2 regions of the Pseudoalteromonas sp. C12FD-1 genome follow, and region 1 is predicted to be linked to the other one. Evidence: riboswitches for the same ligand, from Rfam matches in the RefSeq annotation. Region 1 holds a riboswitch; the other holds the start of a gene.
The links. A riboswitch is a leader RNA that binds a small molecule or an ion and turns the genes downstream of it on or off. The one in region 1 is predicted to bind lysine.

Region 1 (16,578 bases):
TGCAATTGAATTAACTGCGACTCATGCTGCGATAAAAAGTTAATAAATAGTGTGCCACCCACATTGAGCGCATCATATATTTTTTGATAAAACGCGGGTTCAAATAAAAATCGTGGCGCGTCTAACTGGCTAAATAAATCTAGAATAATCCAGTCATTGCTATGTGCTTTGCTAAGTATATTTTGCGCGTCATCGCATACCACATTAGCTTGTTTTTCTATGGAAAAAAAATCGCTATAGCAGGCGATAATATCAGCGTTTTTCTCAACGGATGTTATTTGAACGTGTGGATAGGTATGTTGTAAGTAATTACGTATAGCACCGCCGCCAAGGCCTAGCTCTAGTACACGATTTGGCGCTGCCAAGGTTTGCCACTGCTTAGCCAAATAGGTTAAATGTGGAAATAGCAGGCGCTGTGGATTGTTAAGCTCTATTACCGATTGCAAAGTATCGTTAATTAGTAGCCAGCGCAGCTGCCCATACTGGCGAACCTGTATGTGATCGCCTGCGTATTTGTGCCAGTAAACAAGCTCACCAATAGCTTGGCTGCGGCTAATAAAGTGGCCAGTAATTACGCCTGTTGAAGGGGCTATAAAGTCGCTCATAACATTTAGCATAAACTACATGGTGCTCTGGGTAAAATAGTTAACTCAAATTGTAGTTAAGCCAAATTATTTAACCTAGTTAGCGCTTAAAGCAGCGCTAAAGGTAGTTTTAGTGTTCACACTTTAAATTAGTTATTTTACGCTCGCTTACCAAAGTCGTATTGGCAGTGTTTAAAAGATGGAGTATGGTATTTGCCATAATAATCCCAACCAACTTAATCTTTAATTTTTTAGTTTTCAATAACCAGAGTGTGGGTTAAAGAGTTATTCAGTTGGATTACATGCCGTAGCCTTTATTTTTACGGCAAAACAACAGGAGTATATATGTTTCAGGTAACTACACCGCAAAGCAGCGAAGACTGGCAAGCGTATTATCAATTACGCTGGGAAGTACTGCGCGCCCCTTGGAATGAGCCGCGAGGCTCTGAACAAGACGATATGGAACAAGATTCTGAGCATCGCTTTATAAAAAATAAAGAAGGCGATGTACTGGGTGTTGCCCGTTTGCACTTTAATAACCATGAACAAGCGCAAGTGCGTTACATGGCTGTGGCTGAAGGTAACAGAAACCAGCATATTGGTAGCCGTTTATTGCATGAGCTTGAAAAAATAGCATGGACTCAAAACGCAGGTGAGCTAGTATTATTTGCTCGCGAACGTGCACTTGAGTTTTATAAGCGCCACGGCTACGAGCTAAAAGAAAAAGCACATTTAGCGTATGGCGATGTACAACACTATAAAATGGTAAAACAAAAACCAAGCGAGCCAGGCTGGTTTCGTCACCCTGATTGGACCCAAGTGCTGCAAAATATTTGGCGCGAATCTATCCCCATTAGTGATGCAATGGGTATTAAAGTAGAGAGCTACACCGATTGGCAATTTACAACCAGCGCAGACTTAGATGCTAACTTAAACTTACATAACACCATGTTTGCAGGCTCTATTTATAGTTTAGCAACGCTTACTGGTTGGGGGGCTACGTATTTAGCGCTTAAAGAAGCGGGGCTTGAGGGCAATATAGTGCTGGCCGATGCGAGCATTAAGTACTTAAAACCACTTAATACTGACCCTAAAGGGTGTGTAGATTTACAAACGTGTAAAGGTAAACTGAGCGACTTAGAAACCGATGGTAAAACAAGTTACGTAGTGCCAGTAACTATTTATGATGGTGACAATGTAGTAGCAGAGTTTGAAGGTGTGTTTGCCGTTAAAAAATAGCGAGCCTTTAATTACAAAAAAGCCAAGCACTAAGTAATTAATGCTTGGTTTTTTTATGCACTGATTTTATAACAAATCAGTTAATAATATACCGACACCAATACGCTCAATATCGGCGTTGTAATCAATTAAGCTCTCACCGTAGCCGTTAAAGTACTGAGCATAGCCACGTAAGCGCCCCCAGAGTGGGAATGACCAATCAAGTTGAATCGCACCACGGTTATCTGAATTTAAATTATTACGAGTCATAAAGCTAAACTCATGATCGTGATAGCGGTACGCGCCGCTAAACTCAAAATAACCCATGTATTTGTAAATATCAGGGTTGTCATCGCCATCGGCTTCTAATGGATCTTCTTTTTCATCTTCAGCAATGCGGTACCAAGGCTTAAAGCTAAACACAAAGCCTTCATTTTCCCAAATGAAATCAGCGTAAATACGGTTCCACGAACGAGAGTTAGGTTGGCTGCGGCCATTAGACTGATGCGAAATACCCAGCGCGATGGCCATCTCGTCGCCCCACAGTACGTTTTCTTGGTCTAGGTAATTTACCCAAAAAATTTCTGGCTCGTAGTTAGTTTCACGAAATGGAGACGAAATTTCTGAGTTATAAATTTGCCAGTATGACTGCAGTGTAAAGCCAAAAAATATGGCTTGGTCATCATCTGCAAAATCATCAAACAGCGGTACTTTAATAGAAAGCTGGTATTTAGCTTCAAGATTATCGAGCGGCTCGCCATCTTGCTCATCGGTTAACTCGTCAAAGCCATCAAACGGTCGATCGTTAGGATGTGAGACATACGACAGTGGCAAAATATAGTTACGTTTATGTGGCGTAATTACGTTACGGTTTTTTTTACTTACTTCTTCGCGGGCTTTTCGTTTATCAAGTGCGGTAAGTTGTTTGTTTTCCTCAAGCGCTGAACATTTTATACGTAACTCGTCTAAGGTTTGCTTACCATCGCCACCAATTACTTCGTTTAAAATACATTGCTTAACAAGCTCTATATCGTTGTCTTGTTCGTTTTTTTTAACCTCTTGTTGGGCAAAAGAGGGAGTACTTAGTAAAGCCGTAACTGCAATCCAATAACGCCAGCTCATTGTTTATTCCTTTGGGAGTAAGGTAGATTTATAAATTATAACGTGTTTTTACATATGTAACGGTGAACTTTCACTGAATTTACACTTATTTGATTACTTTACGTTTACACTGTTATCACAGATCAAAAAAAAGCGGCATAAAGCCGCCTTTTAGTAAGTTAAGTAACTTACTCTCACGCAATGAGAAGGGGGAGCTACAACAACATGTGTTATAGCTCAAATACGTTGGTAAAAAACTTATAAAGCTCAGTACCTTGGTTTACGCTTGCCGAGGCAAAATGCAAAATAGCAATTGCATCACAATCAAGGCTTAATGTTTGTAATGGTTGCTCACTCAAGTAGCGCTCCATACGTAAAACATGTGCAATAGGCTCGCCTGCTTTAATATGCCCACCTAGTGGGGCTACATATTCAACCATGCCGCCAATAGGGGCGTAGTAAGCAAAGTAGTCATCTAAATTGCACGCGTAGCGGGTTATATTGCTCGGTTTGTGTGGTGCGTCTACCAATACATTTTTATGATTTAAGTAACTTAAAATGCTATTTGCATCGTTGAGTGCTTCTGTTAAGTCTATTTTTTCTTGGCTACCTAGCTCAACCGTAAAGGCCTCTACCTGTACGTTAAAGTCCCTGCCTTGTACACCAAGTGCATCACTTAGGTGCCACCATGGGCAAAAGCTTGCTTCGTCCATGGCGCCATCAAAGTCGCTTGGGATCAGCAGTACATGCTCAATGTTAAAATAACTGGCGCTCTCGGTTGCATACGTTGGGCAATATAAGTGCTTGCTTGAAATAGGCCCTGTGTGTAAATCAAGGACTATGTCGGCCTGGTGCGCAAGCTTTTGCAAATTAAGCGCAATGCGTTTACCCGTATTAAGTAAATAAGCCGGGCCGTTAAGTTTAGTGTCTATTTCATCAATCAGGGCTTGTTTAAAGTTATTTTTTAAAGCTGCATCGTCGTACTGGCTATGATCTTTGGCAAACTGGGTCACTAAATCATTGTTGTAGTGATACATGCGGTTCCAGTTAGTGCCAGTAATCGGGTCGAATCGGCCAAGGGTAAATTCCCCTGATTTTTGATTACAGCCAATAGGGTTAGCATAAGGTACTAAGGTAATGTCGCCTTTTAAATTGAGCTGTTTTAATTGCTCTAACAGCTGAAAAATAACCGCGTTACCTTGCACTTCAGCGCCGTGCATGTTTGCTTGAATATAAACACTTGGTCCGCTGCCATTGCCTTTTAAGCGATACACAGGAATAGTGAGTGGTAAGCCGTTTGCCACTTCCCCTACTACAATATTTTCTTGGCTAATGGGTGTTGTTATGCTCATGATTATTACCTTAAATAGTGGCTGGCATCTTCTGCTTGGCGTACACAGGTGAGCTCACCATTGTGTAACACGTATTCTGCTGCCAGTTCATGGCATAAAAAATATGGCATGCTTTCGGTAAAACCATAGGCGCCACATTGGCTAAATACCAGCCAGTCTTGCTCGTTTAAATCGCTTGGTAGGGTGTGCTCGCCTAAACAATCAAGGGCTGTGCATAATGGGCCATATAGGCTCATTGCTTGTTTTGGCGCTGTTGATTCGCGCAGTAACGCCGTAGGAAAATCTTGGCTTGTAACTGCAGGGCGCAATAGGTGGTTAATGCCACCGGTTAAAATCACTTGCTGTTGGCCGTAGTTTTGTTTGCTCTCAACTACAGGGTTAGCGTAATGACCGCATTCGCCTACAGCGTAACGGCCAAGCTCCATCCAGAGTTCATCTACACCTGCATCTTTTTTAATTTTAGCAAGCGCGCCTATAAGGTCATCCCACTCAAGTGTTGCATCGTTTGGTGTGTAAGGAATACCTAAACCGCCTCCTAAATCTAAAATTTTTAGGTTTATATTTAAGTTATTGGCGAGGGCTGTAAGCGGTGCAATCATTTGCGACCACAGCTCGCTTAGCTTTTGCGTGCTAAGCATATTGCCCCACTGAAAAATATGCAGGCCATCAAAATTAAGGGCTGGGTAATCGCCAGTATTGAGTGCTTGCCATTCATCGCAGCCAAGCCCAAACGGAGTTAGGCTATCGCCGCCTAGTGGGTTTTTTTCACCTTCAGGCCAGCGTAGTTGTACACGCAGTAATACTTGCAGCTGCGTATTTTGCAGCTGCGCTTGTTGGTTTAACCAACGTACTTGATTGAGGCTTTCGGCAACAAAAATACGCACGCCGCGCTCAATAAAGTGTTTAATTTGTTTAGGGCTCTTTGCAGGCCCTGTGTTGAGCACGCGCTGCGAACTAATACCTTGTGCAAGTACTTGTTCAAGCTCACCTTTACTTGCTACGTCAAAGTTAAATCCGGCGTTGTCCAGGCATTGAATAACCTTAGAAAGCGGATTCGCTTTTACTGCATACCAAAGTTTTACATCGGTTTGTGCAACTAAACGCGTAAGGAGTGTGTTTAGTTTGTCTAAGTCGTAAACAAAAAAAGGGGTATCAAGTTGCTGAGTAAGTGTATTTACGGCGGCCTTGATAGGCGTGCTCAAAAAGCTCATTATCGTAAAACCTCTTCTAGCAATAACGATGCATCGCTTTGTTCGTCGCGGTATTTAACAATTAACGCACACGACATGCTTAGGCCTTGCTCACGAGCCCATTCATTAGACGCTGGGCGAGAGCCAGGTATTACAATTGCGTATTCTGGGATTGGCTCGCCTTTATCAAGCTGACGCTCATTAACGCAGTCGTATACCGGAATGGTTGCAGATAAACGTACGCCTGGTGCCAGTACTGCACCTTTTTTAACAACTACGCCTTCAACAATGACACAACCTGCACCAATAAATGCATCGTCTTCAACCACGACTGGGCTTGCACCAATTGGTTCAAGTACACCGCCAAGTTGCACAGCTGCGCTCAAATGTACGTTTTTACCAACTTGCGCACACGAGCCCACTAATGCGTGGCTATCAACCATAGTGCCTTCGTCGATGTATGCGCCAATGTTTACGTACGCTGGTGGCATAATAATAGTGCCTTTAGCGACGTATGCACCACGGCGAACACTGGTGCCACCTGGTACCATACGCACGCCATCTTCAGTGCTAAATTCTTGCGGTGCAAGGTTGTGTTTATCTACAAAACCACCTGCAAACTCAGTGTTAGTGCCATTTTTAAAGGCTTCTAAAATGCCTTGTTTTACTTCTACGTTAGCTTCCCATTGGCCGCTTTCGTTTTGTGATGCTGCGCGTACTGCGCCCGATTCTAAATTATTTAGTAGTTCTAACCAGCTCATTATAAAAACCTGTATTTAATGCCAAGATAAAATGGTGTCGTTTGCAGTGGTAATGCAATCGGTTTGCGTTAACTCAAGGTGTGTTAAAGGTGGGCGCAGCAACGGGCTACTTAAGCGGCCTTGTTGGTGCATTAGCACTTTAACGGGAATAGGGTTTGCTACAGCAAATAGGCTATTAATAGCGCGAGTCCACTGAGCAAATAAATTGGGGTGTTGGCCACTTAGGCTACGTTTTACAAACTCGTGTGTTTGTAAAGGCCATGCATTGGCCGCAACCGAGACTAAGCCTTTTGCACCTGCTTGGGCAAAGTAGGGCATAAGTGCATCGTCGCCACTGTATAGCGCTAAATTAGGCGCGGCTTGTCGGTATGCTTCAAATTGTGTGATGTTGCCACTGGCTTCTTTTAAGGCCCAAAGTTTTGGGTGCGCTTTTAAGTTTTCAATGGTTTCGATAGGAATGCTTACACCGCTGCGCCCAGGTACGTTGTACAACATACACGGATGCGCGCTTTCGTTTAATAAGCTTTCGTACCAATGTGTTTGACCTACAGCCCCTGGTTTTGCATAAAGCGGCGAGCCTAATAAGTAGCTGTGAATAGGTAATTGGTTACAGTAGCTAACCCATTCTTCTTGTTGGGCTAAATTACTACCGCCCACAGCAACCATAAGCGGTACGCTGGGTTTTAATTGGCACACGTGCTCAACAATGCCTTGCTGCTCTTTAAGCGTAAGGGCTAAGCCTTCACCTGTACTACCGAGCAGTAAAATACCGTTTTGTGCCGCTTCTTGTGCGCTAACAAGTGTTGTGAGCGTGTCGTAGTCAACATTACCTTGTTGATCAAACGGCGTAACAAGCGCTGTCCACAGTGCGTAGTCGTCTAAATTGAAGTTGTTGATCATCTCTTACGAACCTATAAGGTGTTCGAGATATTAAGGAGGCTGTATGATGTGAGCCGCATTAACGTCGTTCGAACAGTATTCGAAGAGCGAATGGGCTTAAAATAATAGGGCGCACGGCCTTATTATTTAAGACCAGAAGCTCTCCACCAAACTAATAAGCTGCTTTAAAGCTGCTATTGGTGACAGTCGCTAGGATTCAACCTAGTCGCCCGAAGTAATTGCTTCGCAAAAGCGTTTACCTCTCGGCGGTATTCCCCTGGCGTATGCTCACTGGAGTTTGCGCTCCTAACATACGCTACCTGAATAACGCACCTCTTCTAGCCCTTTGTATTTTGCGTAAACACAAAAGGTTTAACAAAATACAATTTAAATAGGGTAATTGCGGCGATTAAAACATTTTAGCCGTCTAGGTGTCAAGCTGCTAAATACAGAACAGCTCATCGAAAATAGCGGTGGTTACGTATTGGCTGCTTTTCTCGTACACTAACCCTATAAGCAGCGAGGTATTTAATAAGTATGGAAAAATTTAGTGATATTTATAAGCGAGCGGTAGAGCGAAAAGGCTCTGAAAAAATGCTTAAGTTATTACTCGCAAAACCTTTATCTAAAAAAGCGTTAAGCACGTTAAGTGACGACGACTGGCTTGAAGAATTTACCCGAAAGGTTTTTCAAAGTGGCTTTTATTGGTCGGTAATAAACAGCAAATGGCCGGGCTTTAGAGAGGTTTTTTGGCAGTTTAGTGTTGATAAGTTATTAATGATGCCGCCCGATATGCTAGAGCAAAAAGCAACGGATGAGCGCATTATTCGTAATTATAAAAAAGTGAAAACGATTCCTGAAAATGCTTACATGATCCACGAAATAGCACAGGAGCATGGCAGTTTTAGCAAGTTTATTGCCCAGTGGCCAACAGATAATATTATTGGTTTATGGGCGCATTTAAAAAAACACGGCGCTCGTTTAGGTGGAAATACTGGCCCCTATGCTTTAAGAGCGCTTGGTAAAGATACATTTTTACTTTCGCGGGATGTAGAAAGTTACCTAAGAGCGCATAAAATAATTGATGGCGGGCTGCAAACTAAAAAATCACTCACTGCTGCGCAGGCATTTTTTAACGAAATGCAAAAACAAAGTGGTTTAAGCATGCAAGAGCTGAGTTTAATTGTGGCTTACAGTGTGGGCGATAACCGTGTAGGCATAAGCCAACAAACAGAGGATTAACCATGAATCTAGTGCCAAGATACACAGACATAGCAGATAATTTCGCGATAGAGGATCAACCCTCAAGTGTTGCTGCCCCGCAATTGCTGCTGTGGAACGCATCGTTAGCTAAGCAGTTTAATATAGTTGTTGAGCCACAGCTGCGCGCTAGTACCTTTGCAGGCAATGAACCACAGCAAATAAAGGCGGTAGCGCTTGGTTATTCTGGGCACCAGTTTGGACACTTTTCACCACGTTTGGGTGATGGGCGAGCACATTTACTCGGTGCTATAAGTGATGATAAAAACCAGCTGTGGGATATTCAATTAAAAGGCTCTGGTGCTACCCCGTATTCTAGAGGGGGCGATGGGCGGTGCGCACTAGGTCCAGCTATACGTGAATATATTATGAGCGAAGCTATGCATGGCTTAGGGATTAAAACCACGCGGTGTTTGGCTGTTGTAGGCACTGGTGAAGTTGTTTATCGTAATCCGCCACAACCAGGCGCAATTGTTACCCGTTTGGCAAGTAGCCATATTCGGGTTGGCTCGTTTCAATATTTAGCAACTCAAGGTGATGTCGAAGGATTAAAAAAATTAGCTGATGTAGCTATTGAGCGTCATTACCCAAGTATAAAATCAACAGGGGCACAGCGCTATTTAGACTTTTTAGCAGCCGTTATAAATAGTCAGCTAGCGCTGGTTATTAGCTGGATGCGAGTGGGCTTTATTCATGGCGTTATGAATACTGATAATACCTTAATAAGCGGCGAAACTATCGACTACGGCCCGTGTGCAATGATGAATAGATTTGATTTTGATACTGTGTTTAGCTCAATTGATAAGCAAGGTCGTTATGCTTATGGTAATCAACCAAACATAGCGAGCTGGAACTGCGCTCGTTTAGCTGAGAGCCTAATACCGCTGATAAATGATGACGACGAACAAGCTGTAAGTTTAATGACGCCTATAATCAGCCAGTTCTCAACGCTATTTAACGAGCAGTACAATCAAATGTGGGCGCAAAAACTGGGCTTAGCAGGTCATAACGAAGACGATGTGGAACTTGTCAGTAAGCTATTATTGTTATTTCAAGAGTATAAGCTCGATTACACCAATACCTTTGATACCTTAACCGAGTCACTAAATGGTGGCAAAGTACCAGATGAATTAACGCAATGGGCCCAGTTATGGCAAAAAAGATGTGATGAAAACAGCTATAACCTAATGAGAGCGGCTAACCCAAGGGTTATACCGCGTAATCACATCGTCGAAGAAATCCTTGCGCAATATAATCAACACGGCGAGAGTGAGCTGTTAAGTGACTTCTTAACTGTGATGAGTAACCCATATCATAAAACAGCTAATTTAGTCCGCTTTCAAGAGACTGGTGAAGACGACAAGGGCTATCAAACTTTTTGCGGTACTTAAGTACTGTAAATATATGTAAGTTTTTGATTAAAAATAGTCATTTTTACATAATGCAGTGTACAATGATTGAGCAGTTATATACTCAGTGGTATTGTGCACGTTCATAAAAAGTAACTATTTATAAAATACCATTATTTATTAATTGTAGATTAGGTAAAAATTTTTACTTAACCTACAATTGGTGGTTGGAATGCCTGTAGATCGTTGAAAAAATTTATAAACTTTATTTTTCGTTAAGTATTGATTAACAAAAGCTCGGGTAGTGTGTACAAAACTGGTTGAGCTAGTACAGAATTAGCTACAATTTTCTAAGTTGTTAAAATGGGAAGAAAACAATGAAATTAAAATCACTTACAATTGCAATTGCGTTAGCTGCAACTAGCGCGTCTACATTCGCTGCTGATAAAGAAGAAGGTTTCTACATTGGTGCATTTGGTGACTACTATGATGCGTCATGGGAAAACATGCGCGCTCAAGCTGGCCTTGATGTAAACGAGTCAACTGGCTGGGGTGTAGAAGCAGGTTACCGTTTCAGCGATTACTGGAGCGCACGCCTTGAGTATGCAGATATGGACTTTAATGCGTTCGATAAAGCTGCGGGCAATCGTAATAATATTGACGGCGAGCGTTACGGTATTGATGCGCTTTACCACCTTGACGGCGGTCCTTTCTACGGCTTGTTCGGTATTAAAGAAATGGACGTAGTCGATGACAACACATTCTTAAACGCAGGTGTTGGTTACCAACACTTTATTACAGACGGCTTTTTCGTAAACGCTGAAACTGCGGTATATCAAGGTCTTGATAAAGGTTACACAGATGTAGGTGCTAAAATTGGTATTAACTACTTATTTGGCCAAAACTCTATGCCTGAAAAGCCGGTAGAGCCAGCGCCTACAGCAGTAGTAGAAGTACCTGTACAACCTAAAGACAGCGACAACGACAACATCTTAGATAAAGATGATAAATGTCCTAACACACCAATGACAGACGCTGTTGATGGCGATGGCTGTACTTTATATGAAGACCGTGAAGTAACAACTAGCTTACTCGTTACTTTCCCGCATGATTCAGCAGAAGTTGGTTCACAGTACTTTACTGATATCGCTTCAGTATCTGAGTTCTTAAAAGAGCACACAGATACAACAGTACTACTTGAAGGTCATGCTTCAGCTGTAGGTAATGCAAACTACAACAAGATGCTTTCTAAAAAGCGTGCTGATGACGTTGCTAAAGAGCTAATTAAAGATGGTATTGCTGAAGATCGCATTACTACTGTAGGTTTAGGTGAAGAGCGTCTTAAAAACACAGCTAACACTAAAGCAGCTCACGCTGAAAACCGTCGTGTAGAAGCACATGTAAAATCTATTGAACGTGTAAAAGTTAAGCGTTAATAGTTACTTACCTTATTTTAAAAACCCAGCTTAGTGCTGGGTTTTTTTATGCCTTTAAAACAGCATGCGCAGTATTGATCTGATTAAACAAGAATGATTATTACTTAACAAACATTCATGAAAATAGAATTTACGCTTACCACTATTCATAATATTTATAGTCGGTATAATCAGTTGCTTAGCTGGATGGATTTTCATCTATACATAAAAGCTTTATAATCCCGCGTTAGAATACTATAAGTATTGGGTTACTTTTTTTTGCGCATGAGGCGCTACCGAATACTTTCACGTCACCAAGAGGGCAATATTGTGCTACAAGAATATCGTAAACACGTAGAAGAACGTGCCGCGTTAGGTATCGTACCAGCGCCATTAGATGCTCAGCAAACGGCTGATCTTATTGAACTAATTAAAACTCCACCAGCAGGTGAAGAAGAGTTCATCCTAGATTTATTAATCAACCGCGTACCACCAGGTGTTGATGATGCAGCATACATTAAAGCAGGCTTTTTAGCAGCAGTGGCTAAAGGCGAAGCACAATCTCCATTAGTATCTAAAGAAAAAGCAGCAGAATTATTAGGTACAATGTTAGGTGGTTACAACATCGCCCCAATGATTGAGCTTCTTGATGACGAAACACTTGCACCTATCGCTGTAAAAGGCCTATCAAACACATTGTTAATGTTTGATGCATTTTACGATGTAGAAGAAAAAGCAAAAGCAGGCAACGAGCACGCTAAAAAGATTATTAAATCTTGGGCTGACGCTGAATGGTTTACTAACAAACCAGCTGTTGCTGAAAAAATCTCAGTTACTGTATTTAAAGTAACCGGCGAGACAAATACCGATGATTTATCACCTGCACCAGATGCATGGTCTCGTCCAGATATCCCGCTTCACGCTTTAGCGATGCTAAAAAATGAGCGTGATGGTATCAACCCTGAAAAACCAGGTGAAGTTGGACCTATCTCACAATTAGAAGAATTAAAAACTAAAGGCTTACCACTTGCATATGTGGGTGACGTTGTAGGTACTGGTTCTTCTCGTAAATCTGCTACTAACTCTGTGCTTTGGTTTATGGGTGATGACATTCCGTTTGTACCAAACAAGCGCGTTGGTGGTGTATGTTTAGGTAACAAAATAGCGCCTATCTTCTTCAACACAATGGAAGATTCGGGTGCGTTACCAATCGAGTTAAATGTTGATGAGTTCAACATGGGTGATCAAATTGATATTTACCCATACGAAGGTGTTGTTAAGCGCCACGGTACTGATGACGTTATCTCTACTTTTGAACTTAAATCAGACGTAATTTTAGATGAAGTACGTGCCGGTGGCCGTATTCCACTAATCATTGGTCGTGGTTTAACAGATAAAGCACGTACCTCTTTAGGTTTAGGTGCTACTGACGTATTTAAAGTACCAGCAGTAACTGAAGTGTCTGATAAAGGCTTTACACTAGCTCAAAAAATGGTTGGTAAAGCATGTAACGTAGCAGGTATTCGCCCAGGCCAATACTGTGAGCCAAAAATGACGACTGTAGGTTCGCAAGATACTACAGGCCCTATGACACGTGATGAGCTTAAAGACTTAGCATGTTTAGGTTTCTCTGCAGATTTAACAATGCAGTCATTCTGTCATACCTCTGCTTACCCTAAACCAATTGACGTAAACACACACCATACGCTTCCTGATTTCATCATGAACCGTGGCGGTGTTTCACTTCGTCCAGGTGATGGTGTAATTCACTCTTGGTTAAACCGTATGTTATTACCAGATACAGTAGGTACTGGTGGTGATTCACATACACGTTTCCCATTAGGTATTTCGTTCCCAGCGGGTTCTGGTGCAGTAGCGTTTGCAGCTGCAACAGGCGTTATGCCACTTGATATGCCTGAGTCTATTTTGGTTCGCTTTAAAGGTGAAATGCAACCAGGTATCACTTTACGTGACCTAGTACACGCAATCCCTTACTACGGTATTAAGCAAGGCTTATTAACAGTAGAGAAAAAAGGTAAAATCAACGAATTCTCTGGTCGCGTACTAGAAATCGAAGGTGTTGAGCATTTAACTGTTGAACAAGCGTTTGAATTATCAGATGCATCAGCAGAGCGTTCAGCAGCAGGTTGTACTGTTAAACTTTCTAAAGAGTCTATCAGTGAATACCTTGAGTCTAACATTGTTATGCTTAAATGGATGATCTCTGAAGGTTACGGCGATGTACGTACAATCGAACGTCGTATTACAGCAATGCAAGAGTGGCTAGCAAACCCAGAACTTATGGAAGCTGACGCTGACGCAGAGTACAAGCACGTTGTAGAAATCGACCTAGCAGAAATTAAAGAGCCAATCCTTTGTGCTCCAAATGACCCAGATGATGCACGTTTACTTTCTGATGTAACAGGCGAGAAAATCGACGAAGTATTCATCGGTTCTTGTATGACTAACATTGGTCACTTCCGTGCTGCGGGTAAATTACTAGATGGCTTTAGCGGTCGTATTCCAACTCAACTTTGGGTAGCTCCACCAACGAAGATGGATAAAGACCAACTAACTGACGAAGGTTACTACGGTATCTTTGGCCGTGTTGGTGCACGCATCGAAACGCCAGGGTGTTCACTGTGTATGGGTAACCAAGCACGTGTTGCTGATAAAGCAACGGTTGTTTCTACCTCAACACGTAACTTCCCTAACCGTTTAGGTACAGGTGCAAATGTATTCTTAGCATCAGCTGAGCTTGCTGCAGTAGCTGCAATTTTAGGTAAATTACCTACACCAGCTGAGTACCAAGAATACGCGGCGAAAATCAACGCAACGGCTGCAGATACATACCGTTACTTGAACTTCCACCGTATGCCTCAGTACACTAAAAAAGCAGATAACGTAATTATTCAGCAAGCTGTATAATTAAACCTGTTTTAAAAAACCCGCTTAGGCGGGTTTTTTATTGGCTAAAATAAAATTCAAAACTTTCAGTAGTTAAGTTCTAAAAAAATAATTAGTAAATAAAGTTGAAAATTAACAAAAAATGAACAATTATAAGTGGCAGTAACATTTGTTAATGATTGAGGGAGCAATCAACAAGTATTTTTTAGCTCCGCATTAAATAACTATCGGAGCACATAATGGAAAATAAAAGTAACTACCGATTAAAACTAATAGCGAGTACTGTGAGTGCGTGTTTTTTAGTATCTGGCTGTAGTTTTGATAAAGATGAGGATAGCGACGAAATTGTAAACTTAGCCCCCTCTGTAGTAATTTCTGGCCAAGGCGAAATACAAGAAAAAACCAGCTTTTCACTTACTGCCAGCGCTTCAGACTCAGACGGGCAAATAGTAAATTATTATTGGCAGCATGACTCCACTTTAAACCTCAGCGCACAAAACCCAAACTCAAATGAAATCACTTATCTCTCACCCGACATTACAGAAGATGTAACCGTTAATTTTACAGTAACAGTAGAAGATGATGATGGAGCAACAACAAGCGCTACTCAGCAAGTATTAATTAAACGTAACTCAACGGCAGTTACGCTTAATGGCTTAATTACCGACAACACGATTAGTTTTGCAAGTGTAGAAATAACCATAGGTGATAAAACTTATTCAGCTACAGCAGATGAAAATGGTGTTTACACAATAGTATTAGATGTCGATGAAGCCTTAGAGCAAACCCTAGTAAAAGTTAAAGCTAAAGGGCGGGATGATTTAAATCCTGGGGTTGAATTTATATCTCAGCTTAGTTCTGTTAAAAAGTTAGCTACGCAGGCAGGCGATGATGGCATTTTAGACAGTGATGAAAACTTTGGCGTCAACACAACTAATGTGACAACAGCAGAGTATGCACTGATTGTAAGAGACGGTGATGAACCGACAAGTGAAGATGAGCTAGATAATGCACTTTTAAATGTTGATGCTGATGAAAAAGTACAACTTGCAAGCCTGATTAAAATTATTGTAGATAACCCTGATTACGAGTTGCCGGAGGGCGTAGAGAGCACCCTCGATTTAGTAACTAATGAAGAAGCAGCAGAGCAGTTTGAAGAGGACGTTAATGAGCAAGATCCTGACCTAATAGAGCAAACGAAAACCGAAATTAAAGAAGATGAAGATTTAGTAACAGGCTCAAAAGAGTCATTGGTTGGTGAATATATAATTAACTCCCCGCGCTACTATGCAAATCCAGCCAGTCACTTAACTTTAAACGAAAACGGTACTGGTCAGTATCATGCAGTTACGGGTAGCTCACTAACATGGCAAGAAGTGAGTGGTAAAATAGAAGTTACTTTACAGTCTCCTGTACTTATTAATAAATACTCCCAGACCGAAGACGATGTTGAAACTGTTTATGATGAGCATTTAAATTCATTCTCGTTACAAGTACTCGGCGAAAACGATGTTTTTAAAACAATAGATATTAAAAGTGATATTACAGTTTACGAAAACAGCATTGAGGTGCAAAACAAGCAAGAAATACAAACCACCAACCTTATTCTTAAAAGTAAAACCTTAAGTTTGACCGTCGAAGATATTGTCGGTGAGTGGGAAATGGAGCGAACAGAAAGTCGTAATTTCATTAGTCACCTAGAGACTATTGCTTTCTATGATGATGGGACCGGCGCTGTTTTAAGTGATAATTCGGCACCGTTTGAGTGGGAGCTGACTAATAATAAATTACAAGTAACCTATGATGAAGGCGGTAGCGTTGGTACAACAAATTTTTGGTTTACTAAAAATTTAAAAGCAGGCTATCAGCTAGTTTCATTAGATACCACATCAGCGGATCCTGCCGATAGCCAATATGGCCTGATGATAAAAAGAGAAGCGGTGTCTTTATCAAATGATGACTTAGTTGGGCGCTGGCAGGGCTTTATTGGCACGTCACAACTTTATGATATGAACGTATTTGCCGATGGTACGATTATGTTAGGGCTAGGGACTACGTCTTTCCAAGGGATTCTTGAAGATGGCAATCTAATTAGACGCCGCTATGAGTATGAAGGTTACACCGTTAGCAGTTGTGAAGGATTTAATGAAACCTGTTACTTAAGCGCAGAAGTAACCCATGACATCATTGCAGTAGAAGATAGTCATTATTACTTATTAAGAGAGTTTAAATGGTTCTCTCCTGAAGGGGACATGTACGACATTCAGAGAAATTTACTTATTTACCAATATAGTAAAGAGCTGAGCTATTCAGAGTTTACACCTAACTTATTACAAAGCAGTTTTAATCTTTATAAAAGTGCTGGTGAGCAAGTAATAGAAGATCGAATCAGGGTTAATTACGATGACGGCTCACTTACGATAACAATCGATGGCATAGAGTATGAAGCGCAGTTAAATGAAGGCGTAATCGAATATCAAAAAAATGCGCAAACATGGCTTTTTGAAATTGTTAGTGGTGATGGCGAAACATACACTATTTGTAATTACCAACAAGGTAGTA
Region 2 (16,578 bases), on a different contig from region 1:
GCTGCGGAATAAAAAAGCCCTTGGCGATTTAGTTGATGTATTTAACATGACGCCGCTGGTACACACATCATCGCGTATTCCTGCAACGCAAGGCTGTACTACGTGGGTAGCACCTATGAGCTTTCATCCGGGAAATAAAAACGCCGTTATATGTTTTGATTTAACCCAAAACCCGCAAGTACTCATTGATTTAAACGTAGAAGAGTTGCGTAAGCGTTTATACACCAAACGCATTGATTTAGCCGAGGGCGATTTACCTGTGGGTTTAAAGCTGGTGCATTTAAATAAGTGCCCTATTTTAGCGCCTGCTAAAACGTTATTGCCTGAAAACGCAGCCCGTTTAGGCATTGACCGTGAGCAGTGCCTCGCTAATTTAGCTATTTTAAAAGCCAATACCGAGCTTCGCGATAAAGTAACTGAGGTGTTTAACGAAAAAGGCGATTACAGCGCGACTACTAACGTTGATTACTTACTTTACGATGGTTTTACAAGCCATGCCGACAAAGCTAAATTTGCGATTATTCGCGATGCTAAACCAGAGGAACTCGCTGGCTTAAATTTAGATTTTGAAGATAAAAAGTTCAATACATTACTGTTTAGATACCGTGCACGAAACTGGCCTGAAACGCTAAACCAGCAAGAGCTTGACCAATGGCGTCAGTATTGCCAAAACAAGCTAATGCACGGGGAAGATCAACCCTCAATAAGTACACAAGATTTTATGATCACTCTTGAAAACTTGGCGCATGAGCACGACGACAGCGAAAAGAACCTGACCATTTTAAAGGCACTATATAACTACGCACAGAGCATGTAATTTGCTGTAGTTTATATAACGCATGAAAAACGCGACCCTTTAGCAAAATAGGGTCGCGTTTTTTTTAAATATCTATACCACTCCAAACAAAACCAAATTTTTGCACAAAGAGAAGTGAATGAGGAGTAAATGAGAAAACATAAAGACCTACAACAATCTTTTTAGAACTATTACTGCCTCTATAGCGAAGCGCCTCATAACCTCTTCGAGAATAAATCACTTTACGGGCTCTGCCCGTCACGCCAGCAAGCTGCGCGTCTACAAGTAAACCCACATCCACACCTGCGCGGTAGGCGTAAAGATTGCTCACGTGAAAAGCGAAGCTTTTAATTGCTAAAATAAAGCACAATCCACAAAGAGAAGATAATGAGGAGTAAATGATAAAACATAAGCCAATAATAACTTTGCCTAATCACTTCCTCTATAAGCGCAGCGCCTCATATTCTCTTTGTGAATCATTCACTTTAATTACATTATTTTTTATGTAGCGCTTCTATTCGTGCAAGTAAGCTTGATGTGTCGTATCGGCCGCCGCCGAGTGCTTGTACGTCAGCGTAATATTGATCAACCGTTGCAGTCATCGGTAACGTAGCGCCATTGTTTTTAGCTTCATTAAGCGCGATGCCTAAATCTTTGCGCATCCAATCTACGGCAAAACCAAACTCGTACTCACCTGCCCACATTGTTTTATAGCGGTTTTCCATTTGCCACGAACCCGCAGCCCCTTTTGAAATGGTTTCAATTACTTTTTCACCATCAAGCCCTGCTTGTTTGGCAAAGTGTAAGCCCTCGGCTAAGCCTTGCACTACGCCGGCAATACAAATTTGATTAACCATTTTACATAACTGCCCTGCCCCCACATCGCCTAATAATTGGCTAAAACGGCTATATGCCGCCATTACAGGTTGCACTTTAGTGAAAACAGCTTCGTTACCGCCTGCCATGACTGTAAGCACACCGTTTTCAGCACCTGCTTGTCCGCCTGATACGGGCGCGTCTATAAAATCGATATTTTGCAACGCTGCTTTTGCAGCTACTTCACGGGCTACTTCGGCCGATGTAGTGGTATGGTCAACTAAAATGCTATTAACGGCCATCCCCGCTAAAACACCATTATCGCCATAAACAACCGCACGTAAGTCATCATCATTACCTACACACATAAATACAATATCAGCATTATTAGCAGCTTCTCGCGGCGTGGTGGCCAAGCTTCCTGCAAACTCATCTACCCAACTTTGCGCCTTTGCTTGAGTACGGTTATATACACACACATTAAAGCCCGCTTTTGCTAAATGCCCTGCCATTGGGTAACCCATTACCCCTAAACCTATAAATGCAACATTGATTGACATAAAAGTGCCTTATTTTCCTGCTAACTTAGAAACTATGCCCGATTATGTCAATCGGCTGCTTAAAAAGCGAATTAAGTCTTTATAAATTTCCAACGTAAGGAAATAAGTAGGTAACCATGGATAGTATTTATCAATTTAGTGCCCCTTTATATAACAGCGAAAGCTTTGCGCTTAGCCAGCTAAAAGGCAAAACAGTACTTATTGTTAATACAGCAAGTAAATGTAATTTTTCGGTGCAATTAAGTTCGCTAGAAAAGCTCTATCAAGAATATAAAAACAGCGGTTTCACTATATTAGCGTTTCCGTGTCATCAATTTGGCCAAAACGAGCCGCTTGATAACCTCGCGATTAAAGACTTTTACCAAGGACAATTTGACGTTTCGTTTAAAGTGTTTGGTAAGGTAATGGTAAATGGGCCCGAGGCGCATCCGCTGTTTAATTATTTAAAGTCGCATACCCGTGGTATTTCTCAAAACCGCGCAGTAAAGTGGAACTTCACCAAGTTTTTAATTAACCCACAAGGCCAGCTCGTTGCACGATATGCGCCGCGCACCAAGCCCGAAACGCTTAAACAGGTCATTGAGGCAAACTTACCTAGCGCAGTGAGCGCTAATAGTTTAAATAACACTAAAATAATACCCAACTTTAATGCTTTAAAAGGTGTTTAATTATTCTAAATCAATAAACTGGTGGTTACTCAAGCATGCTTTATTAAACTAGTTTAAGGTTATGTATAACCCAATCCGCAATAATGCCTAATCATTTTTAGGGGCTAAACGTGTCGCTATCTGCGTTAAAAAACTCTCATTTACGACTGCATGGATGCACAAGGTAGAGCAATGCAGGAGCAATTGCCGAGAACAACTAAATAGCGATTTTTTGCCTTGTTATCAACACGTTTTTCCATCCTCAAAATAGATCACTTGATTATGCGAATTGGTATAACAGCTAAGCTTTGGAGTAAATAACATGAACATTGCTTTTTTTAGTACGCAAAAATACGAACAGCCTTTTTTTAAGCGCAGTACTAACAAATACCCTCAAATAGAGATTTGTTACATTGAGCAAGCACTTACCGAGCAAACAGCACTGCTTGCTAACGGGTTTGATGCGGTGTGTGTATTTGTAAACGACACGGTTAGTGCAGCCGTAATAGAGCAATTGTCAGAGCTTGGGGTGAGCACTATTTTACTTCGCTGTGCAGGGTTTAATAATGTTGATTTAACTGCCGCCAAAGCCCACAACATAAAGGTATTACGAGTACCTGCATACAGCCCAGAAGCCGTAGCTGAGCACTGTGTTGCACTTATGCTTACCCTTAGCCGTAAAACACATAAAGCCTATAACCGCGTACGCGAAGACAACTTTGATTTAAACGGTTTATTAGGCTTTAACTTACATGGCAAAACAGTTGGAATTATAGGCTGTGGTAAAATTGGCCTTGCACTTTGTAATATTTTAAATGGCTTTGGCGCGCATGTTTTAGTGTGCGACCCTTATGCAACACCTGGCAACTACACCATTACCGATTTAAATTCGCTGCTTACTCAAAGCGATATAATTTCACTGCACTGCCCACTGAATGAGCAAACACACCATTTAATAAACGACGATGCATTTAATAAAATGAAACCTGGAGTAATGCTAATTAACACTTCGCGCGGTGCGCTACTTAATAGCAAAGCCTGTATAAATGCGCTTAAAACTAAAAAGCTAGGGTACTTAGGGCTTGATGTGTACGAGCAAGAGTCGGAGCTATTTTTTAAAAACCATAGCGATGAGATAAACCAAGACGATATATTCTCGCGCTTAGTGAGCTTTAAAAACGTATTAATAACTGGTCATCAGGGATTTTTTACCCAAGAAGCCCTTACCGAGATTGCCAATACCACCATACAAAACGCAATAGAAATTAGTGAGCACAAACCTTTAACTAATGAGGTGCTATAAAGCCGTTGCCCGTAAATTTAGCTTTACCCGTTTTACTCTATTTATAACGGGTAAAGCTTAAAATACTTTAGCCAAACGCAACGTTTGCAAAAACAAGGGTCATTAATATCGGGCAAACAAAACGAATGTATTGAGCAAACCAGTAATGCGTGCCACTGCTGGCTTTATGAAGCTTATTACCGCGTTTCCACATCCAACCTGCAGTTATAAAGTAAAACAGCCCCATAAGCGGGAGTTGGTATTGGGTAAACAGCATAATTACTAAACCAAATAACCACTCAAAATTTAATATAATGGCACTTGCGCATACAAGCACAACTAAACTTACAGCCCACGTTGCTTTAGTACGATCTACGCGGTGGTTTTCTACTAAAAACGCAACCGGTATTTCTGTAGTAGAAATAGTAGATGTCACTGAGGCAATCGACATTAGTACAAAAAACAACAAACCTATAAGCAAACCTATTTCGCCCATGGTGCTAAATAACTCAGGCAAAATAGCAAATATCAGCTGCCCTTCGCCAATTAGTTTACCACCACTAAACACCTCTACCCCGTTATGCTGTGCAACATAAATGGCAGGCACTATCAGTAAACCGGCTAAAAATGCCACGCTGGTATCAAGCAGTGCAACGCTTGCAGTTAGTTTTGGCAGGTTTGCATCTGGCTGTAAGTACGAGCCATAAATCATCATGCAGCCAACCCCTAATGAGAGCGAGAAAAACGCCTGCCCCATTGCTGCAATAATTAAATTTGGGTCAAGCACTTGGCTAAAATCAGGAATTAAATAAGCGGCAAACCCTTCGCTGGCGCCTTCTAAACTGGCGATATAAAAAATTAAACCTATTAGTAGCACCAATAACAATGGCATTAAACGGCGCGACCAAGTTTCAATCCCCGATTTAACCCCTTTTAAAATTATACTGGCAGTTAAAATAAGCATAAGCGGCGTAAATATAAAATTTCGCACCATAGAGTCGCTGTGTAAAAACTCGCTTGCTGCGCTAAAACCAAAAAATGTAGTAATAGGCTCTATTGCGTAAGAGAGCATCCACCCAGCTACAATAGAATAAAAGCTAAGCATAACCACAGCGCCCGCAAGGCCTATATACCCGGCGGCAGCCCCTACTTTTTTGTTGGTGTTTTGCCACGCATTACCCAATGCTTTTACTGGGTTTGCTTGCGCTTGGTGGCCTAAATAAAGTTCGGTATAAAGCGCAGGTAGCGCAAGTAAAAATATAACAACAAAGTAAACCAATAAAAATGCGCCGCCACCATGGTTGGCCGCCTGAGTAGGAAAACCCCAAATATTACCTAAACCCACTGCTGCGCCTGCAGCGGCTAAAACAAAACCAAATCGGCTTTGAAATCCATCACGCACTTGTGCCATACATCTACAAATTCTGTTATTCTTTGATTATTGTGAATTAAACCATATTTAATGCCAACTGAGTAATAAAATTGCTGTTGGCATAAATAAGCGCTGTTAACCGCTCATAATTACAGCACTCACTTATTTTAAGCGCGTATGACTAACCACTTTTTTAAAAACACCCTAAGCATTGCTCCCTCTTTTTATAGCGATTTACCCCCTAGCAACAATACTATTTTAGTGTTTAATGCAAACACGCTTAATGTAGAACTCCTCGATTTAACCCAGTACCTAAGCCCGTTTGAGATAAGCGTTATAAATCGCCGTAAACGCATGCAAGCAAAGCAAGAATATGTAGCATCGCGCATATTGCTAAAGCAGCTTGCCAAGCATACCCAGCCCCAATACGCGCACGTACCGCTTAATAAAATGAGCACCCTCTTTAATGAAGAGTGCTCAAAGCTGCAGCTCCATATAAACCGCAGCGTTATTAATACCTGTATTTCGCACTCTCATGGCTTAGTTGGTGTAGCTCTTAATGTTACTAAGGCTGAATTTGGGTTTGATATTGAAAAAATAAGCTTAAAACGCCCATTCGAAAAGCTCGCAAAGCATTTTTACAATAAGGCTGAAATTGACTTAATTACCGCCCCTTTGGCTATAAAAGAGCAAGCCGACTGCTTTTTTAGAATTTGGACCTTAAAAGAGGCACTCGCTAAAGCAACAAGCCGCCCAATAGCGCAATTGCTTAGCCCAAATGTATTTGATGAATTATCTTTGTTAAACCTTACAGCATCGAGTAACACCATAATGGTTGCCAATGAGGGGTTTGATATAAGCGTGGCGCATAAAAAAAGCACCGACTGGCGGTGCTTTATGCTTAAAAATTTAGATACTTAATTACTTGGCATATAAGCTTAGGCAGCGCTTTCTAATAAGCGACTGTGTATTGCTTGCACTACGGTATCTGACTCGCTTTGCTCTACTAAAAAGCATAAATTGTGCTTACTTGCACCATGGCAAATTAATCGAATATTAAACTCTTTTAATACGTTCATTAAGTTCATTTCGTGCTGGCGTAGCTGTATTTCTGAGCCTATTAGCGCCACTAAGGTTAAGTTATTTTCAACCGACACATGGCAAAATTCAGCTAGCTTATCTAAACACGCTTGCTCAAGCTCAGGGCGCGAGGCATTGGGTGCGTTATCTAAGGTAATAGCAACACTAATTTCTGAGGTAGTCACTAAATCTACCGATATATTAAACTCACTTAAAATTGTAAATACTCTGGCCAAAAAGCCACTTGCTAATAGCATTTCAGGGCTTTTAAGCGTGAGCAATATTTGGTTTTTACGTTGCGTTACAGCGCGTATACCCGGCTGCTGTGACTTTTCACGCTCAATCCACGTGCCACCGCGCTCTGGCTCGCGGCTAGAGCCTACAAATACATTAATATGGCTACGGCTGGCTGGTAAAATAGTGGCTGGGTGCAATACTTTTGCGCCAAAGGTGGCCATTTCTGCGGCTTCGTCAAAGCTTAAACGGGCAATTGGCGTTGCCTTTGCACATAAGCGTGGGTCTGTGCTAAATATACCCACTACGTCGGTCCAAATATGTACGCTTTTAGCGTTAATCGCCTCAGCAAGTAATGCTGCGCTGTAATCTGAGCCACCACGGCCAAGCGTGGTTGTTTGGCCAAATTCGTCGCTACCAACAAAACCTTGAGTCACAATTACTTGCTCATCTAATAACGGAATTAAAATCTCTTTAGCCGCTTGCGCTGTGGCTTTAACATTGGGTGTTGCTTTACCAAACTGGCTGTCGGTTTTAAGTACTTTACGTACATCAAAACGGTCGGCATTTAAGCCTTTTAAACGTAGCACTTGCGCAAATAAGTACGACGATAAGCGCTCACCAAAACTAAGTAGCTCATCGTGCTGCTGATCCGTTGTTAGTGTTTCAAGGGCTAACGTTTGAAACGCTTTTAACGTTTCGTTAAAACCTACGGCTAAATCGGCATCAAGCGAGAGCTCATCTAAAATTGCTTGCTGAATAGCTAGCACGCCGTCAATGTGCTCTTGGCGCTGCTCTGGGGTAATGCTTGATTTACACAGTGCAACTAAGTGATTAGTTACGCCGGCGCTGGCGCTCACTGCTACAATACGCACGCTTTTATCTGCAACAATAATTTCGCTACAGCGACTCATCGCTTCAAAGTTTGCAACACTGGTTCCGCCAAATTTGGCAACGATGTAATCTGATTTTGCGCCTGGTACTGTTTGTGGCACTGATTGGGTAGTCATTTAGTCTCCTTTCGCGGTATTTTAACCGCTAAAAAACAAGAAGAACTTGGCAAAGGAATGCATTTGATGTGTCCGCTGCCAGAAGCTCTCCACCTATATTGGTGACAGTTTTGAGGATTCAGCCCCATAAACCGAAAAACAATAGCGACGTACCATTGTTTTTCTCGGCGAGTACTTCCCTCTTTAATGGTTATGGGCGTTCGTCACCTACCATTAAATACCTAAGTATCGCACCTCTTCTGAATGTTTTATTAACCGCTGGCTAATAAAACAAAGCCCCGCTAATTAGCGGGGCTTTGAAAGTTATCGTTTAGACGTCTAGGTGTCAAGCATTTATAGTAAAAATTAAACAAAACCACCCATAAAGTAAGCGCCTGCATAACCTACGGTATAACAAATTAATAATTGCAGCGATAATTTAAAGTAGCTCGTAAAAGTAAGTGCTTTAAGTTTGCTCATGGCAATAATACCCGCTGCCGAACCAATTATAAGCATTGACCCACCTACACCTGTTGCATAGGTAAACGACAACCAATGTTGCTGGCTCATTACTATATCTGCTTTTAATAGCGCAGCAGTAAGCGGTACGTTATCGACCCCTGCAGATAGTATTCCCATTAAATAGTTAGCGTACTCAGGTGCCATTACTGTATATAAATCGGTAAATTTACTTAAAATACCAATTTCTTTTAATGCGCCAACAAGTAAAAGCACCCCAACAAAAAACAGTAGTGTGTCGTATTCTATCTCGCGAACAAAATCGATGATGTCTTTGTTTATGTCTTTTTTACGCATTAAAAATTGCGCCACTAAAAACATAACCGATAAACCAAATAAAAATGTGAGTAGCGGCGGTACGCTATAAATTACGCTAAGGGTTAAAGTACTTACCACGGTTGATAAAAATATAATGGCAATAGTGATGTCGGTTTTTTCTATACGTTTTTTTTGCGAGCCCACAAACTCTATTTGCCCTTTCATACCAATAGAGAGTAAAAGCGCTAATAGCATTACACTTATAAACGCTGGCGCTATGAGCAGTAATAAGTTTGCAATAGACACTTTGCCGTCCAAAAATATCATTAAGGTGGTTACATCACCGGTTATTAGCGATACACCGCCAGAGTTAACCCCAAACACAATAAGTGTGGCGTATTTAATCAGCTTTTTAGCTTCCAGCTTTAACGACATAACCACAGCAAGTGATATAAGCGTAGCGGTCACATTGTCAGAAATAGACGAAAACAAAAAGGCAAAGCCCCCCACTAAAAACATAAGTTGTCGTTCACTAATGCTTTTAGGCATAACCCGGTGCACAATGTTTTCTATAAATCCTTTTGAATTTAAATACGCAACAAAGGTCATGGCGGCCATTAAAAACAGCCATAGCGAGGCTATTTCTAATATGTTTTCGTTAAGAAGGTGCTGAATAGTTGCAGGGCTTTGCCCATGGAGTGGGTTAACAAAAAGTATAATCCAACAAAGCGTGCCAAAAAAGAGTGTAGTTTTGGCTTTATTTACGTGAATTATATCTTCTATAACGATCAGTAAAAAGGCAATCGCTATTAGGGTTAAAATTATCGAGGGGAGCATGGTAGTTAAATAACCTTTGATATAGTTTTAACAGGACACATAAACAACTTGCGTTTAAGTGTTCCTAATTTTGGTGCGGATTCTAGCACCACAGATATGCAAAAACTATTATTAAATGGTCTTAAAAACGAATACCATATGCAGGTAAAATACGTAATAATGAGTCCTTTGTAAGAACTCAATAATAAAATACTAGGATGTTGTAATCTCTTATGATCCCAGCTAAAAAGCTGCTAAATACCCTTAGCGAACATTGGGGTGTGTTAGAGCTATTATTTAAACGTTTTAAAATGGCCGACTTTAGCCTAAAAGACGTACAAAATGCCATTAAGCAAAAGCAGCCCACGTGGACAAACGAGCGCATTTACAAAGAAACTAACCGTTTGCTCAATCAAGATATACTCATTCCATTGGCTAAATCTTCTCAGCTTGAAATTAACCGTGCCATTGCCGACTTTGCCACCTTTTTATTACAAGAGGAACACCTAGGCTTAGCACAAGAAATTAGCGTTTTGGTTGATGATTTAGCCCGCCTAGGAAAGCGTTTAGATAATGCCGGCGAAATGGAAGACTTTGACGATTTACGCCGCTATAGCCGCATTATGGATGATCGGGTACGTAAAATAATGAAGCTTTACGCGCACAACGAAAACGCTATTTTAAATATTGTTGAGCAAGCTAAGTCTGATCACGCTGTGCAATCTTTGCAAAAGCGCTACAAAGCCGTAATAGAAGCCTTTGACGAATACATAGAGCCGATGCTTGAAATGGTCGATATTCGCGGTGATTTTCATGCCTGCTTTACACTTATTGAGCAACAAATAAGTAAGCAAATAGAGCACATAGAGCGCTCGGGTAAAGCTTACAACGACAAACGCATGCTTGAGCAATTACGTACCCGTATACTCGAAATGCATTTAGTTGGCCGAGAAAGCTTACGTAAAAGTGCCGATATGCTTATGCCACTGCGCGAAGAGCTACGCCGTAATAACTTAATTACCCGCCAAGCAGCAAAAGTGCTTGGCCTGGTGCGTAAAAATGGCGTAGACAATATGCTAAGTGCGGTACAGCCAAACTTTGTAAGCGATGCGCAGCGCTATTCGCTTGGCCAGCAGCGCCATATAGTGGCTTACATGGCAAGCCTGGTAGAATTTGAACACGAAGAATACCAGCTTCCAGAGCAACAAGACGTACCGGCTTTTGTAACGCCTAATATTCCTGACTATCAAGATGTTAAAACAAGCTTTGCAAAACGCTTTAATAAAAAACGTAAAAAGCCCCAGCCATTACTGCAATTTTTAGATGAGAGCTACCCCGATCTAGACGCCGACGAAATGCTATTTTTATACCAAAAACTAGTCAGCGACAGTGAAATTCACATTAGCCAAAGCGATGAAAAAACACGCGTAAAAATAGCCGGCCAACACTTTTCGTTATACCCATTTAATTCAGCGCCTCAGCCAGATACACAGGCAGACGAGTAAAACATGACACATATAAACCTAAACGAGCTTACGCACCTACAAGCCATTAATAAAAAATTAGGTGCGGGTTACCACATTTGCGAACAAGACAACGTAATGTGGCAAGAGCTTGACCAGCACATAGAATCTTACAGCGCCTTATTTAGCGCCCTTGGCCACGACTTAAAGCACGACAGCCGCGGCTTTTACTACTTTGCCAGCGACGAAAGCACGCCAAACATGGGTAAAATATCCCGTGCTATTGCACTGACTATTTACATTTTAATTGAGCATTTTGCCAATACGGGTAAAGACCCTATGCGCGCCTTGTTTGACGAAGTAAACGATTTAGAACTGATGCAAACCTTAGTGCAAATTAACAAACACTTGTTTGATCAGCTTGAGATATTTTCGGGTTCAGACTTGCGTAAAGACGTTTACCTGCGCATGGTGCGCTTAGGTTTAGCCCGCGAAGTAGAAGGCGGCTTTATGCTACAAGCGCCTATTCACCGCTACATTGATGCACTGATGGAAGTAAACGAAGAAACCTACATCACGGAGGACGAGCAATGAAAAACTTATACGGACTAAGTAAACTCGCCCTACTTAATACCGCAGGCTATGCAAAGTGTGTGATCCCACTTGATAAAAGTAGCTCTATTTGTGCCCCAAACAATACCGGTAAAAGCTCGGTTATTAACGCCCTGCAATTTCCGCTAATAAATGATTTACGCTTAACCGAATGGGACGGGCACGATTTAGATGAAACCCGTAAATTTTATTTTTCATCGGATCAGTCGTACATTTTACTAGAAGCTAACCTCCCCCATGGCTCGGTCGTTATTGGTGTGGCGGGCCTTGGTAAAATAGCCGGTTACGCGCATCAGTACTTTTGTTATCAGGGCAAACTTGATTTAGCGCAGTACACGCAAGGTAATACCATAATTAAATTTACTAAGCTGTTTAATCATTTAAAAACGCAAGGTTACAACCCAATAGAGCTAAAATCACAAGAGCTAAACGCCCTACTTACCGGCGGCGCTACCCCGTTTGATGGCGATATTAATTTAAAAATGATACCGCTTAATAACGTGCAAGACTCAGCCATTTATAAAGAAATATTTAGGCGTATTCTTAACTTACACAAATTAGGCGCAAGCGATGTTAAACGCTTTATGCTGCGTGTATTTGAGCGCCATATGTCAAACTCTAAAGTGGACTTTTACGAAGTCTGGCGTCGCTCATTTGATAAAGTAAACCGGGCTAAACGTGAATTAAAAGCCCTTGAATCAATGCAAGAGCCAATAAGCGCGCTTGAATCAATGCTTGAAAACCAAACCGTGCTTAAAGGTAAGTTAGCAGCCTACGCACCAAAAATTGACCAAGCCCTAATAGACTTTGATACCTACCAAGAAGAGCAACTAAGCGAACTCGCCATTGCCCTTGAAGACATTGAGCACGAAAAACACGAATTTGAACAAAAGCAAAGCCTATACGTGCAGCAATCGCGTGATATAGAGCGCAGGCAAACCCAAATTGAGCAGTGGTTTTTAGATTACAGCGCTTTAAAAAGCGAGTTTGAACTAGTAAATAAAGCCACCCTCAAAGCAAACCTTGTTCAACTAAAGCAAGATTACGAGTCGCTTTCGCACTCAATAACCAGTGCACAAGGGCAAAGCCTGCACACCCTTGATTACCGCATTAGCGAAACGCAAAAACAAATAAAAAGCTTAAAACTGCAGCTTAAAAACCTTGAGTTTAATTTGTTTACTCGAATGCGCGAAGACCTATCACTCAAAGAAGTAGAAGAAATATCGCGTATTTTAAATCCCGACTTACTCTCGTTTGCCACCACCAGTAATGGCGATATAAGCATTGATGACGAAGACGCCTTTGGGGAGTTTTTATCGCTATTAAGTGAAAACGTAAAAGGCGGTGTACTTACCCTTCCTGGGGCAAGCATTAAACTTAAAAAGCTCTCGCCTGTGCAAATGCAAAGCGGTGAAAACAAAGCCCAGCTGAGTGCTCAATTAGACGCGCTTGAACGCTCCTTAAAAGAGTTTAAACAACAGCGCGAAGTAGCCGCTAACGTGGCAGATAAACAAAAAGAAAAAGATGCACTTTACGATGAGCTAATGAGCGCAGAGAGCGCCCTAAAACGTTTAGAGCAATTTGAGGTAATGCAGCAGTCGGTAGAAGCGCAAGCCATGCTAAAAGAGCAATTATTAGCAGAGCGCGAACAAGTTGATGATTACCTGCAAGACATACAAAAAAATAGTGGCTCAATTGCAGACAGACGCTCGTTAATTAAATCGAAACAAGAGCAAATTAATCGCCAAACCGAGCGCCTTCGCCAAGTTAAAAGCGAGCGAATTGATCATACTCTCGATTTATACAGCGGGAAAGTAACTCCGTACATGATTGATATAACAGTCGACTTTGATAACTTAAGCGACCTAGTACATCACTTTAATAAAGACTGCCAAGAGCTGCGCAATTTTGACATAAACGTGCGTAATACCTATTTGCATGTATATAACGCAGGCATTACTAAGTTCGATAACGAAAACGACGAATTTACTAAATACCAAAAACTAATTAGCGCATTTCATAACCTTGATAACGAACGCGATGCCGTTGAGCGCCAAGGACGCGTAGCTCTGACTGAAGTAGCCGCAACCATTAAAGGCTTGCGAGAGGATTTAGATCGCCTGCGCCGCGAGATGAATAGCTTTAATAAAGGCATAAGCCAGCATCGTATTTCTAACCTGCAAGCGTTTAAAATTAACGTAATACCGCGCAAAATGCTGGTTGATAGTATTGATACTATTATCAGCACGTCGCATCAGTTTGAGCAAGGCGACACCCTTGATTTACTAAGCCAAGAACCCTACAGCGAAAGCGCGGTAAACGAAGCAAAAGATCACTTAATTAAACTCGCATCAGATAAAGCGGGCCTCACCTTAACTGATTTATTTGATATTCGTTTTGAAGTGGTAAACCGCGCAGGCGAAACCGAACACTTTGAAAAAATCGATTCAGCCGGTTCAAACGGCACACGTATTACTATTAAGTTATTATGTGGCATGTTGTTTATTCGTTACTTATTAAGCGATCAAGAACAAAACCTTTACCGTATACCTATTTATATAGATGAAGCGGCCGATATCGACCCGCAAAACCAAAAAGCAATTATAGAAACCGCATTAAGCTTTGGCTTTGTGCCTATATTTGCCTCAGTTAAGCCACAGGTAAGCTGTGATTACATTGTACCTATTCGCTCAGTAAAAGATGGCGCACAAAACTGGGTAGACGAAAAAGACTGGATAGAAGTTGAACACAGTTAATTGGCCGTTAAGGCAAACTAACTAAACTAAAATATAGGACGTTAAACTAATACACATTTAAACAATGTGTGTTATTTTAAATTAACGCATTTTATTGGAGCAAAGGTAATGAAAAATATACTTATTGTTGCAGCGCTAGCACTACTTACAGCCTGTACGCAAACCCCAGACTGGGATTACGACAAATCAGCCAACTTTAGTAATTTTAAAACATTTGCTTGGGTAGAAAACGCGAGCCTAACCAAAGATACCACAAACTACCAAATTAACGGTTTAATGGAAAAACGTGTACGAACAGCTGTAAACGCTGAGCTTAGCCAAACGTTGGGGATGAGGCTAGTAGATCCAGCCCAAGCTGATGTGTTAGTTAACTACCATGCATCGGTAGATAAAGAGCTAGAAGTAGACAGCTTTAACGTAGGCTACGGCGCACGTTGGGGGTATTGGGGTACGGGCTTTCAACGCGATATTAGCGCCCGCGAGTACGAAGTAGGTACTTTAGTAATTGATATTATTGACCGCGAATCAAACCAGCTGATATGGCGCGGTGCTAAAGAGGGCCGTTTAAAGAAAAAACAATCGCCTGAGCAACGCGAAGCATCAATTAAAGAAACAGTCGCTAATATTTTAAGCAACTTCCCGCCGCACAAGCAGCTGTAAATTAACATTAGCTTTAAATAAGTTTTAAAAGCTCACAGTATGTGAGCTTTTTTGATGCGTGTATATTTTTAGAGACTCCAGAGCTAAATAATTACGAGCTACGCTCGTCACGTCAGTAAGCTGCACGTATACAAAACACCGTGTCAAACTTTACTTGTAGGCGCTAAGCTTGCTTGCGCGAGAAGCGCAGCTTCTCATTACTTATCTTTATGTACTTACCTTCACTTTAAATTACGAGCTACGCTCGTCACGTCAGCAAGCTGCACGTCTACAAAACACCGAGTTAAACTTTACCTGTAGGCGCTAAGCTTGCTTGCGCGAGAAGCGTAGCTTCTAATTACTTATCTCTATGTACTTATTTTCACTTTAAATTACGAGCTTCTTTCGTCACGTCAGCAAGCTGCACGTCTACAAAAACACCGTGTATAAACTTACGATTTATACTTATACAATAACTCAAGGGGTATATGGCAATAGTCATCAGGGTGGTTAGTTAATCGGTCTTGATGCTCTGCATCGCTTGGTACGTAATTAGTAAGCTTCTCAACGCTTACTACAACTTTTTCTGCATCACTGCGCTTATTTATATAATTGCTTGCTGCGTCTAAATGGGTTTGGTGTTTACTGTAAATAGCAGTGCGGTATTTAGGGCCTACGTCATCTCCTTGTTTATTAATACTGTATGGGTCAATAATTTCAAAAAAGTAGTCAAACAGCTTATTTAGGCTAACGGCGTTTGGGTCAAAAATTACCTTTACGCATTCTGCATAACCATCGTAGTCGCCACCTGTCGTTTTATTTGTACCATTAGCGCGTCCTGCTTCAGTACTTATTACGCCTGGTAAGTGTTTCATAAACTCTTGTACGCCCCACAGGCAGCCACCAGCAAAGTAAATAGTATTGTGTTCTTTAGTATTCATTATAAATGTTACCTAATGAGAAAAGTGTGAATGGTTATCAAATGCAGTTATTAACAAATTAATGTACAATCGCGCACAAAATGACTGCTGTTATATTTGGCTATTTTATCATGCTCAAATATGAGCTTTGAAATTTATTGTAACCGCAGCTTCAAATAAAAAACGACGAGAAACACATGAACCGCACACCACACATTATATTACCTGCCCTTTTATGCAGTGTTACCCCATTTACTTATGCTAATACGCTACCTAATGAGTCATCAATCGAGCAAATAACGGTTGAAGCCTCACCTACAGCCAATAAACTGCCTGTGGGTACATTTGACTCGCCTATTTCTAATTTAGAGTACGACCCACGTGTTGATCTTCAATCTCGTAATATGGCTGAAGCGCAAGCTGATGTAACTATTCGTGGTGGGATTTTTGAAAATACCGGTTTTAGAGTAGGAAGCGCTACCCTGCTTGACCCGCAATCGGGCCATTATTTTGCTGAAATACCTATTGCACCACAAATGCTAAGTGGCCCAGATGTTTTAACCGGTGCTGATAACGCACTGTACGGTATGAACAGCTCTGTAGGTACAGTTTCGTTTGGTTGGAAACCAATTATTACTGGCGGTAGTGTATCGCTTGGCACTGGTACGAACGACTTTAACCTGCAAAGTATTCACGCTGCTAAAAACACTCAACTTGATAGCTTAGCTAACTATACCCTGGGCTTTGAAGGTGAGTACTCTCACTCGCAAAGTGATGGCACCATTGATAATGGCGACCATGACTTTTCGCGCGCCTCAG

Region 2: another riboswitch for lysine. It lies ahead of lysC (lysine-sensitive aspartokinase 3); the one in region 1 lies ahead of dapA (4-hydroxy-tetrahydrodipicolinate synthase).

The regions. Positions count from the first base shown of each region.
Region 1 covers NZ_JBBEVD010000048.1:64,509-81,086, forward strand. The annotation lists gene WDB87_RS05680 (spermidine synthase) at 1-617, opposite strand, end outside; gene WDB87_RS05685 (bifunctional GNAT family N-acetyltransferase/hotdog fold thioesterase) at 930-1,823, shown strand; gene WDB87_RS05690 (phospholipase A) at 1,890-2,924, opposite strand; gene WDB87_RS05695 (succinylglutamate desuccinylase/aspartoacylase family protein) at 3,134-4,255, opposite strand; gene WDB87_RS05700 (PLP-dependent decarboxylase) at 4,261-5,466, opposite strand; gene WDB87_RS05705 (2,3,4,5-tetrahydropyridine-2,6-dicarboxylate N-succinyltransferase) at 5,466-6,206, opposite strand; gene dapA (4-hydroxy-tetrahydrodipicolinate synthase) at 6,222-7,106, opposite strand; lysine riboswitch at 7,235-7,431, opposite strand; gene WDB87_RS05715 (DNA-3-methyladenine glycosylase I) at 7,623-8,327, shown strand; gene WDB87_RS05720 (protein adenylyltransferase SelO) at 8,330-9,736, shown strand; gene WDB87_RS05725 (OmpA family protein) at 10,072-11,130, shown strand; gene acnB (bifunctional aconitate hydratase 2/2-methylisocitrate dehydratase) at 11,440-14,037, shown strand; gene WDB87_RS05735 (PKD domain-containing protein) at 14,256-16,578, shown strand, end outside.
Region 2 covers NZ_JBBEVD010000063.1:57,432-74,009, forward strand. The annotation lists gene sbcB (exodeoxyribonuclease I) at 1-817, shown strand, start outside; gene WDB87_RS08825 (hypothetical protein) at 882-1,091, opposite strand; gene WDB87_RS08830 (NAD(P)-dependent oxidoreductase) at 1,291-2,172, opposite strand; gene WDB87_RS08835 (glutathione peroxidase) at 2,289-2,840, shown strand; gene WDB87_RS08840 (2-hydroxyacid dehydrogenase) at 3,142-4,122, shown strand; gene WDB87_RS08845 (sodium-dependent transporter) at 4,190-5,512, opposite strand; gene WDB87_RS08850 (4'-phosphopantetheinyl transferase family protein) at 5,651-6,394, shown strand; gene lysC (lysine-sensitive aspartokinase 3) at 6,412-7,797, opposite strand; lysine riboswitch at 7,872-8,044, opposite strand; gene nhaD (sodium:proton antiporter NhaD) at 8,143-9,390, opposite strand; gene WDB87_RS08865 (hypothetical protein) at 9,603-10,874, shown strand; gene WDB87_RS08870 (condensin complex protein MksE) at 10,878-11,426, shown strand; gene WDB87_RS08875 (ATPase) at 11,423-14,200, shown strand; gene WDB87_RS08880 (DUF4136 domain-containing protein) at 14,309-14,860, shown strand; gene WDB87_RS08885 (peptide-methionine (S)-S-oxide reductase) at 15,292-15,780, opposite strand; gene WDB87_RS08890 (TonB-dependent receptor plug domain-containing protein) at 15,957-16,578, shown strand, end outside.